Regions from separate parts of the Thermaerobacillus caldiproteolyticus genome, predicted to be linked through region 2. Evidence: a T-box and tRNA genes for the amino acid it is inferred to sense, from the RefSeq annotation. Region 2 holds a T-box; the other holds one or more tRNA genes.
What was found. A T-box is a leader RNA that pairs with one kind of tRNA and senses whether it is charged. The one in region 2 lies ahead of trpS (tryptophan--tRNA ligase), so its partner is inferred to be a tRNA-Trp.

Region 1 (6,820 bases), 1.5 Mb from region 2:
CTATTTTATTGGCTCCAACGCTGATTTACCGATTGTTGGCGGCTCGATTTTGGTGCACGATCACTTTCAAGGCGGAAAATATACGTTTGCGATTGAACGAGCTGAAATGGAGGAAGAATTTGATTTGCCTTCCTATCCCTCATTGACCGCTGGAATCGTTCGTTGGCCAATGTCGGTGATTCGCGTTCGTGGCAGAAAAGAGGAAGTGCTCGAAGTAACGGATTTAATTTACCGTACATGGAAAGCATATAGCGACCCGTCTGTTGATATATACGCCCAAAGCGGCGATACCCCGCATAATACGGTAACACCTATCGCTAGACGACGCGGGAAGCTATTTGAAATGGACGTCGTCTTACGCAATAACCGGACATCGGAGGAGCATCCATACGGCATTTTCCATCCTCATGCAGAATTGCATCATGTTAAAAAAGAAAATATCGGTTTAATTGAAGTTATGGGGCTTGCGGTGCTGCCGGGAAGACTTGCAACGGAACTAGAAACATTAGCCGAGTATCTCGTGCAAAAAACGAGAAAAGAAGACTGGGCCCCCTCGCTTCTCAAACATTGGGACTGGTATGAAGAAATATCCGATACGTACCCTTCGATTACTGCAGAAAATGTGTCAGGCATTCTTCAGCATGAAGTAGGAGAACGCTTTATAACCGTATTAGAGCACGCTGGTGTTTTTAAGCAGACAGAGAAAGGAAAAAAAGCGTTTCGCGCTTTTTGTCAGAAAGTGAGGGAGAACTGTCTTGATGAACGACATACTTAGGGGTTGGGAAAACACAAGGTGGCTATCGGAGTGATCACAATCTTGCGCTCGAACCATGTACCGTAATCTATATGATCATTTATACGTCGCTGATGCGATTCGGAAAGCTGCTTTTGTCGAAGCAAAACGGGCGGCTCCACATCGGGATAAGAGGAGAATGAAGAGAAATTACGCCATTTGCATCTAAAATATTTGAAAAGGTTTGTGACGATCAATAATTGGCAACCAAAATCATAAAAGCGTTGAAGAGCATAGGACTGACATTTCAAGAAGAAATGTAATGGTTCAAATGACATCTAGGAACTAAAAAGCGTAAAGGAAGTGAAATGTTTTTCATCGATGGCAACATTAAAAGAAATCGCAGAAAAAGCAGGTGTATCCGTAGCGACCGTATCACGTGTCTTGAATTATGATACGACTTTGTCGGTATCAGACGAAACAAGAAAACGAATTTTTGAGGTAGCCCAAGAATTGAACTATAAAACATTGCGGGAGCGCAATCAACAGACAGCAAAGGACCGATTACGATTTGGTCTTGTTCATTGGTATTCTGAGCTACAAGAATTAGGAGATCCTTATTACATGGCTATTCGTCTCGGGGTTGAGAAAGAATGTTTTCACCGTCAAATTGAGCTTGTCAAGCTGTTTAAACAAAATGATTCCTATCATTCTGAATGGCTAACTGCTCTTGATGGCATTATCGCGATTGGAAAGTTTGGTCCAAAAGATATCGAAGTGTTTACGTCTAGTACGAAGCATATTGTATTTGTTGATTTTTCACCCGATGAAGAGCAATTTGATTCTGTTGTTGTTGACTTTCGCCAATCTGTGCTGGAAGTATTAGACTATCTCATCGAGCTTGGTCACGAGAAGATTGGTTATATTGGCGGGCGTGAATATGTAGATGGAGAAAGTCTCATCAAAGATGAACGCGAAGCGACCTTTTACGAATATTTGTATTTAAAAGGAATGTATGACCCGCAACATGTATTTACCGGCCATTTTACTGCTGAGGATGGATACCGCTTGATGAAACAAGCCATTTCTCATGGCGCGTTGCCAACCGCCTTTTTTATCGCGAGTGATTCCATGGCGATTGGGGCCTTACGGGCGCTCCATGAAGCAAAAATTAGGATTCCGGATGATGTGTCAATTGTTGGCTTTAATGATATCCCAACGTCTAAATTTATGCAACCTTCATTAACGACCGTGAAAGTATATACGGAATTTATGGGAGAGACAGCGGTGGAATTGTTAGTCGAACGGCTAACGACAAAGCGGCATATTTCAAAAAAAGTCGTCGTTCCAACAAAGCTCATCATTCGCGAAAGCAGCCATGTTCGCTGAAAATCTATGACGAAATAGAAAAAAAGGTGGAACATAGAGATGCCAATGTTCCACCTTTTGTATTTCTATCCGCTTGATAGAGGCACTTTTCATGGAAACAGCCACAAGGATGGACAACCCGTTACTTAATGTCGTTTGAAGAGGGAGTTTCAAGCGCTTTGTATGTAGTTGTTAAACTCAAAAGCATTTGCAGTATCGAAAATCGGCAACTTCGTTTGAAGAAACGAATTAATGGAACTCAATATCGACGTGCTTTTTCTGATCGGACATCATTTTTGGAATATGAATATCAAGTACGCCATTTTTATAAGTGGCTTTAATGTTATCAGCCGTGGCATCCGATGGTAATGTAATCGAGCGCTGGAAGCGACCGAAAAAGCGCTCGCGGCGATGCATTTGTTCTTCTTTAATATGTTGATTCCGCTGAATCGTGCCGCTAATGGTCAATACATGATTGTGAACATCGATATGAACATCCTCTTTTCGCTCAAGTCCTGGAATATCACAGGAAACGATATATTCACTCTCTGTTTCATGCATATCAATGCGCGGCATTCCCATATGTTCGTCCATATGTGCGAACAAAGATGGGAATTCATTTGAGAAAAAACGATTAAAATCTCGTCTCATTGTTTCTAAATAGCGAAACGGATCGTAAGGAATCAAAGACATAAAAATCCCTCCTTGACATCATTTCGCTACATAGTCTGTTCAAATGTCATTGTTTTATGCGAAACAAATCAAACAGGAAAATGAAAAGGGAAAATCCCTTCTGGAGTTGTTATTGCTGATGGTTTAAATGAACAAAAAACGAATTTACATCAGTCTGGAATTATAAGAGGTAGATATAAGTGTCCTGAAATCTGGCGATTAGGTCATAAGATAACTGTATGCGTCGGAAGCAGAAAATACAGAAACAATGTTATTTTGATTTATACCAACAGGAACACAAACAAGGAAAGAGAAGGAGCTTATCAGATATGATCAAGATGGAAATGACGGTTGGTGTTTGACGATAGATCTATCCAATCGATGGTTACATTCTCATCTGCATATGGTGATAGGGGATGATCCGGTTGCCAATACGGATCATAAACGTTGTAACAAAATGAAGACAAAAGAAGGTAAGCTCCGAATTGGCTTACCTTCTACAGGGCTATTCGTTCCATAATATCTATATGAAGCTGAATTAGTGCCAGTTTTTCCGTTTCAGTTAGAGAGGACATGATAACCCTTTTAACAGCATAATAAAATTTCACTTCGGGAGATTGGCGGACGCGAGGATGAGTCATTTCATCGCGCAATTCTTTTTCAATCGCCTCATAAAGAAGAGATTTACAGCTTTCCTCCGTTAGTTCTGCTTTTGTTAAAGAACGGTTCGACCACAATGTTCGATATGCTTCGAATAGTTGAATAAACGAAAGCCCCATACCATTCATTCCTTTCTTATCTATACTTAGTATTGTTTTTTAGTTAAAAGATTTACTAAAGTTCGCTAAACGAGAACACATTATTATTAGTTGATGAGGGAATCGACGAAATAAAAGAAAGAATTGAAAGCCCTTTTTCGACGTTTAACAAGCTAAGATACAAGAGTGAGAAATTTACTTAATTATTTAATAATAATAGCAAAAACTAATGGAAGTGCACATTTTTTAATCATGAACAAAAACTCCTGAAAAATATATTGACAAAAAAATAATAAAACTATAAAATGAAATGCGTCGTTAATAAAATGATCGCAGATGTCTTTGAATCATTAAACGTCATACAGTTAAAGAAATTATATTGACAATGCAATTCGTTTGTTTATAATAGTACTTACGGAAAGGGCTCATGGACTTTGATATATCTTGAATTCCGTTATGGTTCTTCATGAACATCATATAGTCATGATGATTGGATTTTATTTGCGGAAGTAGTTCAGTGGTAGAACACCACCTTGCCAAGGTGGGGGTCGCGGGTTCGAGTCCCGTCTTCCGCTCCATGGAAATCATGCGCTCGTAGCTCAATTGGATAGAGCATCTGACTACGGATCAGAAGGTTAGGGGTTCGAATCCTCTCGAGCGCGCCATTTATTCATTGGAGCGGGAAGTAGCTCAGCTTGGTAGAGCACATGGTTCGGGTCCATGAGGTCGCAGGTTCAAATCCTGTCTTCCCGACCAGCCAACGAGGGGCCTTAGCTCAGCTGGGAGAGCGCCTGCTTTGCACGCAGGAGGTCATCGGTTCGATCCCGATAGGCTCCACTCATATTGGAGGAGTACCCAAGGCTGGCTGAAGGGGTCGGTTTCGAAAACCGATAGGGGTGTCAAAGCCCGCGGGGGTTCGAATCCCTCCTCCTCCGCCATACATACTTTACTTATCAATAAATAGTATACATATATATTCGATTGATAAAGCGATACTTAAGTAAATTTGTAAGTTGTCCTGATAATCTTTCCTTCTCTGATTGTTTAGAAGAGAAAAGGGGAATAAGTAAATTTCCTTGCAGCGCACTACTCGAATTGATAATTGAGAGGCTATCTGTGAGTAGGGCGAAGGAATTCAGAGTGAAAATGGATAAGATTTTCATATTTTAATGTGGCTCGATAGCTCAGTCGGTAGAGCAAAGGACTGAAAATCCTTGTGTCGGCGGTTCGATTCCGTCTCGAGCCATCTTTTTATAGGGAGGGGTAGCGAAGTGGCCAAACGCGGCGGACTGTAAATCCGCTCCCAGTGGGTTCGGCGGTTCGAATCCGTCCCCCTCCACCATGTTTAGGGGCATAGTTTAATGGTAGAACAGAGGTCTCCAAAACCTCCGGTGTGGGTTCGATTCCTACTGCCCCTGTAAATGGCGGCTATGGCGAAGTGGTTAACGCACCAGATTGTGGCTCTGGCATGCGTGGGTTCGATTCCCACTAGTCGCCTTATTTGTATATTATTTTATAAAATGTTTTTTGTAATCTATACTTAAAGAATTGTTCATATCATAACGTTTTGTTATTGATACATCAATGTCAGATGATTTCCACAATTTCCTTATAGAAATTCAGGGGAATAATTCTGCGGTATGAATTGTAACAGCTAGAACCGATTCATTGTCGAAATTATTTCGTGGATTTCCTTCAGAAATCCCCAAAATAATTTCTGCGGTGCCAATTCACGAAGTTAGTTCTGAGATGTTTATTCATGATGGTTAATCATTGGGCTATAGCCAAGCGGTAAGGCAACGGACTTTGACTCCGTGATGCGCTGGTTCGAATCCAGCTAGCCCAGCCAAATTGCGGAAGTAGTTCAGTGGTAGAACACCACCTTGCCAAGGTGGGGGTCGCGGGTTCGAGTCCCGTCTTCCGCTTAGATGGCGGCATAGCCAAGTGGTAAGGCAGAGGTCTGCAAAACCTTTACCCCCGGTTCGAATCCGGGTGCCGCCTCCAATGTGCGGGTGTAGTTTAGTGGCAAAACTTCAGCTTCCCAAGCTGACGTCGTGGGTTCGATTCCCATCACCCGCTTTTTTATGGGCCTATAGCTCAGCTGGTTAGAGCGCACGCCTGATAAGCGTGAGGTCGGTGGTTCAAGTCCACTTAGGCCCACCATACTCTGTATTGTTTCTCCGAATTGTGCTTTCTTTGGTTCGGAAGGATATGTCGTGCTTGAGTAAGCATTGGGAAAGCAGCTTCAGCGTACCGTACGAATGGAATTTTGGATCAATGTGTTGAGTGCAGGGCGGAGAAAAAATATCTTAAATATTGTGTCCCAGTAGCTCAGCTGGATAGAGCAGCGGCCTTCTAAGCCGTCGGTCGGGAGTTCGAATCTCTCCTGGGACGTTAAAAAATGGGGCAGGCTCAAAATGGTCTTGCCCCCTATCAAGTAAGCAGAATAACGGAAAGTTTATGCAACCTTTCTCCGATATTCCATTGGGGAAAGGTTGTTTCATTTCTTTTGGGCTGTTCTTTGTTATAAAATTGGATGTATTTATGAACGGCTTTTTGACTTCCCATGCCTGTTGGGAAGTCATATTGCTCAAAGCATTCGGATGTTTCTAAACGAATAAGTTTTTGTCACTTAATGAATTCTTTCGAGCTCTTCTTTTTCGTTTCCCTTTGGAGGTTGTAGTCCTTCTGCCTCTTCTTGAAGGGATTGGTTGCCCCATCTTTCGCAATATTGAATTATATACATGGTCGTGATCGAAAATCATACTCTGGCTCCAGCCTTCAGATACTTTTGGGCCATTTTTAATTTTGAAAAAATCGACAGCACAGCCTTTTCTGTTTCCTGTCTATTGCACGAGTCAGTTCCAATTTAAGACTATAATAACAAAACATAAGTTCTATTCTTTTTTCTCAAAAGTGCTATAATAAGTAAAGAATATCAGAAAGGGGGCTTAGGGATGGAAGTATCAAGAATCAGCCCAGAAGGACAAGAGACTGAAATCCGTGCACTCTATCAACAGTTATTGGATGGATGGAACAAGCGTAGTGCAGATGCTATGGCTGAACCGTTTGCGGAGGATGGTGAACTCATCGGATTTGATGGGAGCCAGGTAATAGGGAAGACAGAGATCGTTGCACATCTTCAACCAATCTTTGCCGACCACCCTACTCCCGTCTACGTAGGCAAAGTTCGAAATGTGCGCTTTTTGGGTCCTGAAGTTGCCGTCCTACGCGCGATTGCAGGCATGGTGCCGCGCGGACAGTCAGACATTGATCCCAAACTTAACAC
Region 2 (6,820 bases):
TCTTTATCTGTTTTTTTGACAAGATCTTCCCCATTAAATATAATTTGACCACTTTTAATTTTTCCAGGTGGAGTTGGAATAAGGCGCATAATGGTTTGGGAAGTGACGCTTTTTCCAGAGCCTGATTCACCCACAATTGCTAATGTTTCGCCTTTATTTAGATGAAAACTTACACCGCGAACGGCTTGTACCTCTCCACCATACGTTTGAAACGAGACTTCTAAATTTTTCACTTCCAACAGTTTTTCCATCTTCTCACACCTTACTTACGTAATCTTGGATCTAATGCATCGCGTAATCCGTCCCCAACTACATTAAACGCAAAAATCGTCAAGCAAATAAATGTAGCTGGGAAAAACAGACGCCACGGATAATACTGTAATGCTTGTACCCCATCTGAAGCCATTGTTCCCCAACTTGCCAAAGGTTGCGGAACACCTAATCCTAAATAACTTAAAAACGCCTCTGTAAAAATTGCGGTAGGAACTGATAATGTCATCGTAACAAGAATCGAGCCCATTGCATTCGGAATTAAATGTTTAAACATTATTCTTGATGTACTTGCGCCAAGCGTTTGCGCTGCCAGAACATATTCCTGATTTTTCAGTTGCAGCACTTGTCCGCGAACAATACGGGCCATGTTAATCCACCCGGTAATTGTCATTGCTAGAATCATTGTCCCTAATCCTTGTCCGAGAATAACCATTAACAAAATGACTAAAAGTAAGTAAGGGACCCCATATAAAACATCAGCAATGCGCATCATAACTTCATCCGTTTTACCGCCGCGATAACCAGCAATGCCGCCCCAAAGCACCCCAATGAATAAATCAATCAACGCTGCTGACAATCCGATAAATAAAGAAACACGGGCACCATACCATGTACGTGCAAATATATCGCGCCCAAGCTCGTCCGTACCAAACCAATGTTTGGAAGACGGCGGCTGGTTCGTATTCATTAAGTCATTCGTTGCATAGTCATATTTTGTCATATGCGGACCAAAAATGGCCATGAACACTAAAAGGATTAATAAAACTAATCCAAACATCGCTAGTTTATTTTTACGAAAACGTATGAAAACATCTTTCCAAAATGACAAGCTTGGTTTTGATATTTTTTCAGCTTCCCTACTATCTGCTATCGCCGGCTGAAACATCTCTTTAGGAATTTGCTGCATGATTACTCTCCTTTCTTACCACCAGCTAACTTAATACGTGGGTCAATAAAGCCATAGGCAATATCAACTAGAAGAACAGCCACTAATAACAGAATGCTGTAAAACACAGTGACTCCCATAATCGTTGTATAATCGCGGTTAGAAATACTTGTTACAAAATGGCTTCCAAGACCAGGGATACCGAAGATCTTTTCGATAACGAAACTACCCGTTAAAATTTGTGCAGACAAAGGTCCAAGATATGTTACAACCGGTAATAACGCATTACGAACAGCATGCTTCACCGTAATTTGACCTCTTGAGAGCCCTTTTGCTTTCGCCGTTCTAATATAATCATTGCTCAATACTTCTAACATACTTGAGCGAGTTAAACGGGCAATAAACGCCATCGGCGTCGCTGCAAGAGCAAGTGCTGGTAAAACAGTATGCTGTAAAGACTCCCAACGCGCAACTGGAAACAAGCCCAATTTAATCGCTAAAAAGTATTGTAAAATAGACGCCATAATGAAACTTGGAACGGAAATTCCCAACACCGCGAGCACCATCGCAGTGTAATCTTGCCATTTATTATGGTTCAGTGCTGCAATAATTCCTAATAAAACCCCAATACTTATCGCTAACAACAATGATTCCATTCCAAGGAAAAATGATACTGGAAAGCCCTCGTTAATTAAATCGTTCACCGTTTGTCCTTTATATTTAAATGAAGGACCGAAATCCCATTTTGCAATGGAAACTAAATAATCAAAGTATTGGTTATACCAAGGGCGATCTAACCCATAAAATTCATTTAAGTTTTTTTCAATTTCCGGTGGAACCTGTTTTTCACTCGAGAACGGTCCTCCCGGAGCAGCCCGCATTAAAAAGAATGTCACTGTAACAATTAAAAATAAGGTCATAAGAATGTAAAGCAAACGTTTGCTTATATATCTCAACAAATTTCCTACACCTCCATTTTCTTGAAAATACCTTAACAGGAAATGAAGGTATATGAGGCCTCCCTCATATACCTTCTTTTCTTTCACTGCGTACGATTTTATTTAAAATACGCCCATTTAAACTGGACATCACCAAGACCTGACATTTCTACACCTTTTAAGTTATCTTTTTGAACCCAAGTATTTGTATAGAAATAAATTGGTGCAACCGGCATTTCATCCATTAAAATGGCCTCTGCTTCTTTTAGCAGTTCTTTACGTTTTTCAGGGTCCGTTTGTTTTTGAGAATCGATTAACAATTGTTTATATTTCGGATTTTCCCAGTTTGTATCGTTGTTTCCGCCCTTTTTGTCACGGAACAACTCTAGGAAGTTGATTGGATCGTTAAAGTCGCCTAACCATCCCATACGGCCGATTTGATAGTCGCCAGAATGCAATTTATCAATGTAAACAGCCCACTCGGCATTCTCAAGTTTTACTTCAATACCTAAGTTTTTCTTCCACATATCTTGAACTGCTTGGGCAATTTTTGCATGTGCATCATCGGTATTATATGATAGTGTAATTGGCGGTAAATCTTTTACATCTTTTAATCCAAGCTCTTGGAGACCTTTTTTCAAGTACTCTTTTGCTTTTTTTACATCGTTATCTTTAAAATACCCTTTTTTGTTTTCAGGGAACATCGTCGGTGGTACAGCAGCCATAGCCGGAATTTGTTCGCCTTTTGATACGTTTTTAACAATCGCTTCACGATCGATCGCATACGCAAGAGCTTTACGAATGTTGACATTGTTCAACGGTGGCTTTTCTGTATTAAATTTATACCAGTAAGTACCAGCAATTGGTTGAACGTGTAATTTACCTTCCTCTTTTAATTTTGGTAAAGAGTCTGGTGGCAATTGGCCAGTAGGCATACCTGCCCAATCTAGTTCACCATTATTAAACATCGAAAGCTCCGTGTTGGTATCATTGACCATAACCATTTCAATTTTTGTTAATTTTACGGTTTTTGCATCCCAGTAATTTTCATTCTTTTCAAGAACGATTTTGTTATTGTGTTCCCAACTAACCATCTTGAATGGTCCGTTAGAAGTATACTGGTCGCCAGCGTTTGTATACCATTTTGGATTTTGCTGAGCAATTTTGCTATTTACTGGGAAATACGTATAGAACGCAGTTAATTCTAAGAAATAAGGTGTTGGGTTCTCAAGCGTAACTTGTAACGTTTTGTCGTCAATTGCTTTCACACCAACATCTTCCGCTTTTGCTTTTCCTTCATTATAGGCTTGAGCATTTTTAATGTAATAAAGCTGATAAGCATATTGCGATTGATTTTTTGGATCTAATGCCCATTTCCACGCATATTCGAAGTCTTTTGCGGTAACTGGGTCACCGTTTGTCCATTTTGCGTCGCGCAATTTAAATGTGTATGTTTTTTGATCATCAGAAACTTTGTAGCTTTCTGCCATCGCTAACTCAGGTTTGCCATCTTTAATACGAGTTAATCCTTCAAATGTTTGATACAATACGTTAGCAGAAACGGAATCATTTGCTAAACCTGGGTTTAGTGAGAATGGTTCTGTTTTAATGTTCACATGCAATTCTTGTGGGACATTAGCCGCTTTGTCCTCGTCTTTCCCTTTATCGTCAGTGGATCCGTTCTTTTGAAAACCACCACACGCGGAAAGGAAAAGACTTAACACTAGCATTAAGCTAAAAAGAATGGAAAGCCTTTTCTTCATAAATTTCCCCCCTAAAAAAATTATTTTATGTTCAAAAGCTCTACGTAAAAACGTGGAACTTTTGTTAATGAAGTTGCTTGTTTACATCGTATAACCATGTTAGCCATCACAATGTTATGTATAATTTTATGAAAACAAAATCTATACCTTCTGATTTATCAGAATATTTTATCCAAACCCTATTATAAATGTTATTAATATATTTGAAAAGAATTTTTTACACCTATTTTCTGAATTTTGTTTTGCTTTAAATTATTTATGTTTTTAGTTAATTAGCATTTTATAGTGTTTTTTGATAAATGTAAATGAAAAAAATTTACAAAATTAATATTAAAGCGTTTACATTCTGTTTTTTTTACTTTACATTTACAGACTATCAACAACTTTTTTGAGCATATATTTTTATAAAATAATTTTATCAATAAATCATATATTATTAAAAAACAGTTTGAAATAAAGACAATTATTCGTGTTTAAATGAGGAAATAAGATAGATCATTTTTAATATAATATTATCCTAGCGCTAAATGATTTGTTTTATGCAATAATTCTTAATTGTGTATCATTCTTGCATAAAAGATAGGTATAAGTTAAAATGAAGAGTACAATAGAGAGAATGCGATGAGAAAGAATAGTACATATTGCGATGCATGCAGAGAGCTTGTGGGTGGTGCGAACAAGCGGCTAGCAATATGGAATGGGCTTTCGAGCATCCAAGCTGAACTGGGAGTAGGCTTGGACGTCTGCCTTGCGTTACAAAGGTGCCATGCAAAAATAGCATGGAACAGAGCGATTGTACGTGAAGTACAATAACTAGGGTGGCAACGCGGTCCTATCGTCCCTAATTGAGCGGGAGGTAGGACCTTTCTATTTATATGTATAGTGTAAAGGAGTGATTTTATGAAGACAATTTTTTCAGGTATTCAACCAAGCGGTGTCATTACGCTTGGCAATTACATTGGTGCGATGCGACAATTTATTGAATTACAGCACGAATACAACTGCTATTTTTGTATTGTTGATCAGCACGCGATTACTGTTCCACAGGATCGCCTTGAGCTTCGCAAAAACATTCGCAGTCTAGCTGCGCTGTATTTAGCGGTCGGCATCGATCCGAACAAAGCGACATTATTTATTCAGTCAGAAGTCCCTGCGCATGCACAAGCCGGATGGATGCTGCAATGCATCGCTTACATCGGCGAGCTCGAAAGAATGACACAGTTTAAAGACAAGTCAGCCGGGAAAGAAGCGGTAAGCGCTGGGTTATTAACGTACCCTCCGCTTATGGCAGCTGATATTCTCCTTTACAAAACGGATATTGTTCCTGTCGGCGAAGACCAAAAGCAGCATATTGAATTAACACGTGACTTGGCGGAACGGTTTAACAAACGCTACGGAGAAATTTTTACTCTTCCAGAACCGCGCATTCCAAAAGTAGGAGCTCGCATTATGTCCCTTGCCGATCCGACGAAAAAAATGAGCAAATCTGATCCAAACAAAAAGGCATTTATTACACTGTTAGATGATGCAAAAACGATTGAAAAGAAAATTAAAAGCGCCGTTACCGATTCGGATGGAGTCATTAAATACGATAAAGAAAATAAGCCGGGCATTACGAACTTGTTAAACATTTACTCTATTTTGGCAAACAAATCGATTGAACAACTAGAACAAGAATATGCAGGAAAAGGGTATGGAGAATTTAAAGCCGATCTTGCTCAGGTGATCATTGATACCCTCACACCGATTCAAGAAAAATACTACCATTTAATGGAGAGTGATCTTCTCGATCAAGTGCTTGATGAAGGCGCAGAAAAAGCGAATCAAGTCGCAAATAAAATGTTAAAGAAAATGGAAAACGCAATGGGATTAGGAAGAAAACGTAAATAACAAAAAGCAAGCCTATTTGCGGCTTGCTTTTTAATTCACTTTTGGCTCTTGTTCCATTTCCCATAACTTTTCAAAAAATGGCTGACCTTTTATGAGTTTTTCGCATAATTGCACATGTTTTTCCGACCAGCCGTACTTCGTTTCCTCATATAAATGTTGCCATGCTTCTTCAAACGACATTTGTTGAATCGAAGGATATTTGTGAGGTGCCCACTCCGTATACCAATAACGTACTTCAGCGACGTTTTTCATGGAATGAAGCTGATCAAGTGCCATAAATAACAGTTGCTTCAATTGGCGTTCTTTTCGTGTTAATCCGCTCATAAGCTGCGGAGATGGTGACAAAATATGATGCTCTTTTTTATACGTAGGTAACGGGTATTGTTCTTCTTGTTGCTCAGCTACCATTTCATATACGAGTTGCTCTTGTCTTGGAATGAGCCGGCTTTTGCGAATCGGAATATTGTAGCCAATCGTATCAATGGCAAGAATCCCTGTTCCATCTGTAATAACGAAACAATAGTCAAGCTGAATTCGCTCATGATTTTTACGTACATACGCTTTCTGGTATACATCATCAAGAAGTGGCTGTGGAATTTCCGATAAACTGTTTTCAATATAATCAAATAACGCAGAGGAAACTTTCAGTAGCGGCACTTGGTCTAATAGTTCGACTTGATCATCTTTCCGCCATTCATGAAAATGGCAAACATTGTATCCGTTCTCTTCTCCTTCAAACCAATTGACCCAAATATCATGAAGATATAACATAAGAATACCCCTCACTTCAAAAAACTATTTGTCCATCAGTATAGGCAGAGGGGACTTATTTTATTCCACTTCACCCTTTTTTATCCACTATTCTTCACGATAGGAAAAATATAGACTTACCCACATCAAAACAATTCCAATTGGTAGAAAATAACATTCGATACGCGTGCTAACAAATCGAAAATAATCAACCCATCCTCGTTCGGGTGTAATAATGTTCAAATAAGCAATGGAAGTAACCCCTCCAATCACTGAAAGGCCAAAACCGACTAAATAAATAAATACGCGCATCATTACGC

Region 1: it encodes a tRNA-Trp, which carries the amino acid that the T-box ahead of trpS (tryptophan--tRNA ligase) is inferred to sense. The anticodon was not compared.

The regions. Positions count from the first base shown of each region.
Region 1 covers NZ_CP064060.1:1,757,471-1,764,290, reverse strand. The annotation lists gene galT (UDP-glucose--hexose-1-phosphate uridylyltransferase) at 1-775, shown strand, start outside; gene ISX45_RS08700 (LacI family DNA-binding transcriptional regulator) at 1,115-2,122, shown strand; gene ISX45_RS08695 (Hsp20/alpha crystallin family protein) at 2,351-2,794, opposite strand; gene ISX45_RS08690 (hypothetical protein) at 3,271-3,552, opposite strand; tRNA gene ISX45_RS08685 (tRNA-Gly) at 4,035-4,109, shown strand; tRNA gene ISX45_RS08680 (tRNA-Arg) at 4,120-4,196, shown strand; tRNA gene ISX45_RS08675 (tRNA-Pro) at 4,211-4,287, shown strand; tRNA gene ISX45_RS08670 (tRNA-Ala) at 4,296-4,368, shown strand; tRNA gene ISX45_RS08665 (tRNA-Ser) at 4,377-4,469, shown strand; tRNA gene ISX45_RS08660 (tRNA-Phe) at 4,705-4,777, shown strand; tRNA gene ISX45_RS08655 (tRNA-Tyr) at 4,789-4,873, shown strand; tRNA gene ISX45_RS08650 (tRNA-Trp) at 4,879-4,949, shown strand; tRNA gene ISX45_RS08645 (tRNA-His) at 4,956-5,028, shown strand; tRNA gene ISX45_RS08640 (tRNA-Gln) at 5,306-5,380, shown strand; tRNA gene ISX45_RS08635 (tRNA-Gly) at 5,385-5,456, shown strand; tRNA gene ISX45_RS08630 (tRNA-Cys) at 5,462-5,535, shown strand; tRNA gene ISX45_RS08625 (tRNA-Gly) at 5,540-5,610, shown strand; tRNA gene ISX45_RS08620 (tRNA-Ile) at 5,618-5,694, shown strand; tRNA gene ISX45_RS08615 (tRNA-Arg) at 5,852-5,925, shown strand; gene ISX45_RS08610 (SgcJ/EcaC family oxidoreductase) at 6,489-6,820, shown strand, end outside.
Region 2 covers NZ_CP064060.1:291,951-298,770, reverse strand. The annotation lists gene ISX45_RS01560 (ABC transporter ATP-binding protein) at 1-251, opposite strand, end outside; gene ISX45_RS01555 (ABC transporter permease) at 263-1,180, opposite strand; gene ISX45_RS01550 (ABC transporter permease) at 1,183-2,118, opposite strand; gene ISX45_RS01545 (peptide ABC transporter substrate-binding protein) at 2,217-3,860, opposite strand; T-box leader at 4,473-4,706, shown strand; gene trpS (tryptophan--tRNA ligase) at 4,761-5,750, shown strand; gene ISX45_RS01535 (YjbA family protein) at 5,781-6,521, opposite strand; gene ISX45_RS01530 (YuzI family membrane protein) at 6,609-6,815, opposite strand.